Regions from separate parts of the Micromonospora sp. L32 genome, predicted to be linked through region 1. Evidence: riboswitches for the same ligand, from Rfam matches in the RefSeq annotation. Region 1 holds a riboswitch; the other holds the start of a gene.
The links. Region 1 has a riboswitch for cobalamin ahead of bluB (5,6-dimethylbenzimidazole synthase). Riboswitches for the same ligand answer to the same signal wherever they lie in the genome.

Region 1 (3,398 bases):
GTACCCTGCCCCGCGCCGACTATCGGGCGCTGCCCCGGGTCACCTTCACCGATCCGGAGGTCGGTGCGGTCGGCCTCACCGAGCACCAGGCCCGCCAGCGCGGCATCAACGTGCAGGTCGGCATCGCCCAGCTGTCGTCGTCCGCCCGGGGTTGGATCCACAAGGCCGGCAACGACGGCTTCATCAAGCTCGTCGCCGACGCCGACCAGGGCGTGCTGGTCGGCGCGACCTCCGTCGGCCCGGCCGGCGGCGAGGTGCTGTCGGCGCTGGTGGTGGCGGTGCACGCGGCGGTGCCGTTGAGCCACCTCCGACACATGATCTACGCGTACCCGACGTTCCACCGGGCGATCGAGGACGCCCTGCGCGACCTCAGCTGACGGCGCCGTGGCGGCCGGCGCCGGCGGCGAACCGGGCCGCGCCGGCTGCCGCGTCCGTGTCCAGCGACCGCATGCCGTACGCCAGCTCGGTGGCGAGCGCCTCCGGCTCGGTCAGGCCGGCGGTGGCGAGCACCGACGCGCGGTCGTTGCGCAGGCAGGTCTGCGGGTGGCGGGCGATCTCGGCGGCCAACCGCTCGGCCTCCGCCCGCGCCTCACCCGGCGCGACCAACCGGTTGACCAACCCCATCGCGTACGCCTCCTCGGCGGGCACCGGGCGACCGGTGAGGATCAGGTCCATCGCCCGGCTCTCCCCGATCAACCTCGGCAGCCGGACCGTCCCGCCGTCGATCAGCGGTACGCCCCAGCGCCGGCAGAACACCCCGAGCACCGCGTCGGACTCGGCGACCCGCAGGTCGCACCAGAGCGCCAGCTCCAGGCCGCCGGCCACGGCGTACCCGGAGATCGCGGCGACGACCGGCTTGGACAGCGACATCCGGGTCGGACCCATCGGGCCGTCGCCGTCCGGCTCGACCCGGTTGCCGCTGGGCGTACCGATCACCTTGAGGTCGGCGCCGGAGCAGAACGTGCCGCCGGCGCCCCAGAGCACCGCGACCCGCGCCTCCGGGTCGGCCTCGAAGGCGCGGAACGCGTCGGCGAGCGCCCGCGCGGTGGGACCGTCGACGGCGTTGCGCGACGCCGCCCGGTCGAGGATCACCGTGGTCACCGGTCCGTCGTGCGTGACGTGTACGGCCATCGGCACAGCATGCCGCCCGGCGGCGCCGGCACGCCAGGGCGTGCCGGCGCCCGATGGGCCACTAGTATCGCGACGGCAACGATCATGCGAGGTGCCCCGCGTGCGCGGGGAGAATCGGGAAGCCGGTGCAAATCCGGCACGGGCCCGCCGCGGTGACCGGGGAGCCACCGTCCACGCGCGAGAGCGCAGCCACTGGCCGTACGGCTGGGAAGGCGGGCGGCCAGGCGTCGATCCAGGAGTCCGAAGACCGGCCTCGCGTCGACCGCCCACCCGTCCGGGGTGGGCCTTGCGCAGCGGGAGCCTGCCGTGGACCTCTACACCGCCATCCACCGTCGCCGGGACGTCCGGGCCCAGTTCACCGGGGCGCCGGTGCCGGACGACACCCTGCACCGCGTCCTTGACGCCGCGCACGCCGCGCCCAGCGTCGGCTACTCACAGCCGTGGGACTTCGTCCTGGTCCGGGACGCCGGGCTGCGCCGCCGCTTCCACGAGCACGTCCGGACGGAACGGGACACCTTCGCGGCCACCCTCTCCGACGAGGCGGCAGCACGGTTCGCCCGCATCAAGATCGACGGTGTGTTGGAGTCGAGCCTGTCGATCGTGGTGACCTACGACCCGTCGCGGGGCGGCCCGGCCGTGCTGGGCCGGCACGCCATCGCCGACGCCGGCCTCTACTCGGTCTGCCTGGCCATCCAGAACCTCTGGCTGGCCGCCACCGCCGAGGGCCTCGGCGTCGGCTGGGTCTCCTTCTACCGGGAGCCGTTCCTGGCCGACCTGCTGGGCATTCCCACCGGCATCCGGCCGGTGGCCTGGCTCTGCGTCGGGCCGGTGACGCACCTGGAACAGGTGCCCGACCTGGCCCGGCACGGCTGGCGGCAGAAGCGCCCGCTGGCCGAGGCCCTGCACACCGACCGGTGGACAGGCAGTCGCTGACCCGTCGCGAACTGTGTGAAGAGTTGTGGTCGTCCCAGCGACGACAACTCTTCACGCCACGCTGACCGTGGGCAGGCCGAGCCAGGCCGCCAGCGCCGCCAGCTCGGCGTCCACCGCCGCGGTGACGGCGGGGTCGAACGGGACGTCCTGGTGGATGGCGTGCACCCGCAGGGTGCCGGCCTTGTGGTCGGCCGTGGCGTCCACCTTGCCGACGAGCCGGTCGTGGTGCAGCACGGGCAGTGCGAAGTAGCCCCAGCGGCGCTTCGCCTTCGGCAGGTACATCTCCAGGACGTACTCGAAGTCGAAGAGCTCCCGGGTCCGCTTCCGGTCGTGGACCAGCCGGTCGAACGGCGACAGCAGCGCGGTACGGCCGGCGAACGGCTGACCGACGGCCGCCGGGTCGACCCGCCACCCGCCGGCGGTGCCCTCGACCTGCGCCGGCTCACCGGCCTCCCCGACGACCGACGCCCGGGCGATGCCCAGCGAGCGCAACCGCCGCTCGTCGCGCGTCCGCCGGGCCTCGTCCGCCGGGACGGCCGCCGTGCCGGCCGGGTAGACCCGCTCGGCCAGATCCCACCGGCGTTGCCGACCGACCCGGTCGGAGACGGCGATCTCGCCCCGGGCGGCGAGGATCTCCAGCAGTTGGGTGACGTTGCGGTTGTTCGTCCAGCCGGTCGACGGCCACGGCACCACGCTGCGGTCCGGCACGTCCCGGGAGAGCAGCGGGCCGGAGTCGCGCAGCAGGTCGAGCACGAACCGGTGGAACGTGGCGTTCGCCGCCAGCCAGGCGTGCTTGCGCGAGCCCTCCGGCGGCCACGCCGCCATCTCGGCGAGGTGCAGCCCGAGGTCCGCCGTCGGCCGCACCATGGCCTGGTGCTCGAACATGGTGCGGTCCCGCTCCACCGCCTGTCGCAGGTGGTCCGGCCGGTACCCGGCGCCCAGCCGCGTCCACGCGACGAGGTCGGCGCTGGGCGCCACGGCGGCCGTCGGATCCAGTTGCAGGAACGTCAACCTGTTGACCACGGTCAGCAGGTCCAGCGGGCGGTGCGCGTCCAGCAGTTGGGCGCGCACCGCGATCCGCCGGGCGTCGACCCGGTCGAGCCGGTGGACAGGCATGGGCCGAGGCTATGCGGCCTCAGAAGTCGTCGTCCAGGCTGACCTCACCGCCGACGGCCACCTGGTACGCGGACACCCGCCGCTCGAAGAAGTTGGTCAGCTCCTGCACGTCCTGCAACTCCATGAACGGGAACGGGTTCGTCGACCCGTACGCGGGCGGCAGGCCGAGCCGGGCGAGCCGGGCGTCCGCCACGTACTCCAGGTAGCGACGCATGTCG
Region 2 (3,398 bases), on a different contig from region 1:
GCCGTCGGCGTACAGCTCGCCGGGCGGCTCGCCCCAGTGGGTGCGCATCCGGTCCCGCAGCGGCGCCGGCACCCGGGCGAACCAGCGCCGGTAGGTCTGCCCGGGTACCCGCGCCTCGGCGGCGGCGAGCTGCTCGGGGGTGAGCCATTCGACGTCGTGCCCGCCGGCGGCGATCAGCGCGTGGATCAGCGCGTCCCCGTCGGTGGGGACCGGCTCGTCGCCGAGGTCGTAACCGGCGTCGGCGAGGGCGGCGAGCAGCCGTACCGCCGAGGCGGGGGTGTCCAGGCCGACCGCGTTGCCGACCCGGGAGTGCTTGGTCGGGTACGAGCTGAGCACGACGGCGAGGCGCTTGTCGGCGTTGGGCACGTGCCGCAGCCGGGCCTGGCGGACGGCGATGCCGGCCACCCGGGCGGCCCGCTCCGCATCGGCGGCGTAGACCGAGAGCCCGTCGGCGTCGACGCGCTTGAACGAGAACGGCACGGTGACGATCCGCCCGTCGAACTCGGGGATGGCCACCTGCATCGCGGCGTCCAACGGGGAAAGTCCGGCGTCGCTGCCGGCCCACTGCTCGCGGGTGCTGGTGAGGCAGAGCGCCTGCACGATCGGCACGTCGAGGGCGGCGAGCGCGCCGACGTCCCAGGCATCCTCGTCGCCCCCGCCGGAGGCGTCCGCCGCGACGGCACCGCCGGCGGCGAGCACGGTGACGACCAGGGCGTCGCAGCGGGCGAAGAGGGGCAGCGGCCCGTCGCCGGGGGTGAGCCCGCGCAGCGAGCCGCAGAAGATCGGCAGCGGGTCGCCGCCGGCCGCCTCGACCGCGTCGGCGAGGACGTCGACGAAGCCGGTGTTCCCGGCGAGGGCGTGCGCCCGGTAGAAGACGATCCCGACGGTGGGGCGGGTCGCCGTCGACACCGCGGCGGCCCGGTCGCCGTGCACCCCGTACGCGGGGGTGGGCGCGGGCGGGTCGAAGCCCTCGCCGGTCAGCAGCACCGTGTCGGAGAGGAACCGGGCCAGCTCGGCCAGGTTCTCCGGACCCCCCTCGACCAGGTAGGACAGCGCCTGGGTGGCCACTCCGGAGGCCACCGTGGAGGCGGCCATCAGCTCCGCGTCGGGCACCGCCTCGCCGCCGAGCACCACCGTGGGCACGCCCGAGGCGAGCACGGCGGCCAGCCCGTCCGGCCACGCCTGCCGGCCGCCGAGCAGGCGTACGACGGCGAGGTCGACGCCGTCGAGCAGCGCCGGCACGGCGTCGGCGGCGACCCGGGCGGGGTTGGCCAGCCGGTAGTCGGCGCCGCTGGCGCGGGCGGCGAGCAGGTCGGTGTCGGCGGTGGAGAGCAGCAGGATGCGCACGGACGGCTCCGGAGAGTGACGCCCGGACCGGCGCGGGGCCGGTCGGGCGAGGCGAGGGGACGGGCGCGGTTCAGCGGGTACGACGGGCCGCCGGGCGGATCACCGGCGGTGAACCGGTGGGCGGCACGGTGCGGCGGTCAGCGGTGAACGGCGGAACGCGGGGCGCGGGCGCCGGACGGGGTGTCCGGACGGTCGGCCGGCGCGACGGCGCGGCCGGGCAGGGGCGCGTCAGCGCGCCCGGAACGGGTACGACGGAGCTCGTCGGCGGTGGAGACGCTGCGCGTCATCGGGGTCCTCCTCGGGTGTCCACGCCCTGGGGTCGCTCCGACGGCCGAAGTATCCTGGCTTCCGGATCAACGCTCTCCCCCGGCCTTCCAACCGCAGGAACACGGCCGTGACGCGCGAGGGGGGATCGCTCCCCGGTGACAGTGGCGGGACCGCGCCGGAATCGCACCGGCTTCCTTCACTGCCGTCAGGCCGCGAATGCTGCCACACCCCTCGGCGCCGGGTCAACGCCGCCCCGGCTCGCGCCGGGCAGGCCGGCCCATCGAAGCCCGACGATCATCAGCGACCGTCCCCGCACTTCGGACAATGTCCGACCTCGATGTCGCGCCCCCTTTGCTCTGCTGCCTCGGAGGCACCACTGGGAGCGCTTCGCTGTTGCCGCGGCGGCAGCAGAGCAAAGGGGACGGTGCGGGCGGGTATCCGCCGGTCAGCGTCGACGGCGGGGCCATCGGCCGGGGGCCGAACGCCTACGATCGGTCCCGCCGGCCGAAGAATCGCCGGTCGATCGGGAAAGGACCCCAGCCATCGCCGAGCCCACGTTCCACCACCTCGCCGGCCGGGTCTGGCTCTACCCGGGCGATCCCGACCCGGGCACCATCCAACCGAGCGTGGCGCTGATCACCGACGAGCGCGGCGGCGTGCTGGTCGACGCCGGGCACAGCCCGGGCCACGCCCGGGAGATCCGCGCCGCGCTGACGGCGGCGGGGCTGCCCGAGCCGCACTGGCTGGTCTACACCCACCACCACTGGGACCACGTGTGGGGCGCCTGCGCCTGGCCGGGCGTGGAGATCGTCGGCCACGTCGCCGGGGAGGCTCCGCTGCGCGCCGAGGCGGCCCGCCCGTGGAGTCACCGCTACCTGCGCGAGCAGGTCCGCGCCGAGCCGCGACTCGGCCCCAGCTTCCGGGCCCGGGCCCTGGCCATGGACTCCTGGGACGACTTCGCGGTGCTGCCGCCCACCCGCACCTTCACCGACGAACTGGAGCTGCCCACCGGCGTACGGCTGCGCCACGTCGGCGGCCGGCACGCCCCCGACTCGACCGTGGTGCTGGTGCCCGACTCGGCGGTGATGCTGCTCGGTGACTGCTTCTACCCGCCGCCGGCGCACCTGCGCCAGGAGGGGGACGGCCCCGACCTGGCGCTGGTGCGCCGGCTGCTCGACGACCGCTACCACTGGTACGTCTCCAGCCACGCCGACCCGATGACCCTCGACGAGGCCCGCGCCGCCGTCGAGGGGTGAGCGGTCAGCGCATCCGGCGTTCCGGGTGGGCCCGGTTCCAGACCCGCATCCGCTCCGGGTACCCGGTCTTCGTCGCCTCGTAGAGCGGCACGGCGTGCCGGCCGGCCAGCTTCGCCGCCACCTGCGGCGAGCCGGTCCGGCGGCGGATCCACTCGCCGTCGTGGGCGATCGCCACCACCGTGGTGTCCGTGGCGGTGGTCTCCGGCTCCAGGTAGAACTCCACGCCCTGCCGGCTGGTCACGAACTCCTCCAGCGCGGCCAGGTCCTCGCGGGTGGCCTCCCGGTCGAGCTTCGTCGGGGTGGGGACGGCGGCCCGCGACCGCCGGCTGAACCAGCCCATCTGCCCGCTCCTCTCCTCGGCGTCCCTCCAGTGGAGCACCGTCACCTGACAGTCGGCTGCGAGGCCGGTGAGCGTGAGCTGACCGGGCGTGCTCAGTCGAGCGCGGCCAGCTCCTCGGCGGAGAGCCGCAGCGCGCCGGCCGCGACGTTCTGGATCAGGTGCGCCTCGTCGCCGGTGCCGGGGATGGC

Region 2: it holds a riboswitch for cobalamin, as region 1 does, so the genes downstream of both, cobN (cobaltochelatase subunit CobN) here and bluB (5,6-dimethylbenzimidazole synthase) in region 1, are expected to answer to the same signal.

What each region holds. Positions count from the first base shown of each region.
Region 1 covers NZ_JBQHDD010000002.1:443,491-446,888, reverse strand. The annotation lists gene ACTMTB_RS06670 (dihydrolipoyl dehydrogenase family protein) at 1-377, shown strand, start outside; gene ACTMTB_RS06665 (crotonase/enoyl-CoA hydratase family protein) at 370-1,131, opposite strand; cobalamin riboswitch at 1,204-1,401, shown strand; gene bluB (5,6-dimethylbenzimidazole synthase) at 1,438-2,064, shown strand; gene ACTMTB_RS06655 (DNA glycosylase AlkZ-like family protein) at 2,116-3,180, opposite strand; gene ACTMTB_RS06650 (ribonucleotide-diphosphate reductase subunit beta) at 3,200-3,398, opposite strand, start outside.
Region 2 covers NZ_JBQHDD010000005.1:75,769-79,166, forward strand. The annotation lists gene cobN (cobaltochelatase subunit CobN) at 1-1,347, opposite strand, end outside; cobalamin riboswitch at 1,682-1,811, opposite strand; gene ACTMTB_RS15225 (MBL fold metallo-hydrolase) at 2,241-2,870, shown strand; gene ACTMTB_RS15230 (hypothetical protein) at 2,875-3,210, opposite strand; gene ACTMTB_RS15235 (aldo/keto reductase) at 3,303-3,398, opposite strand, start outside.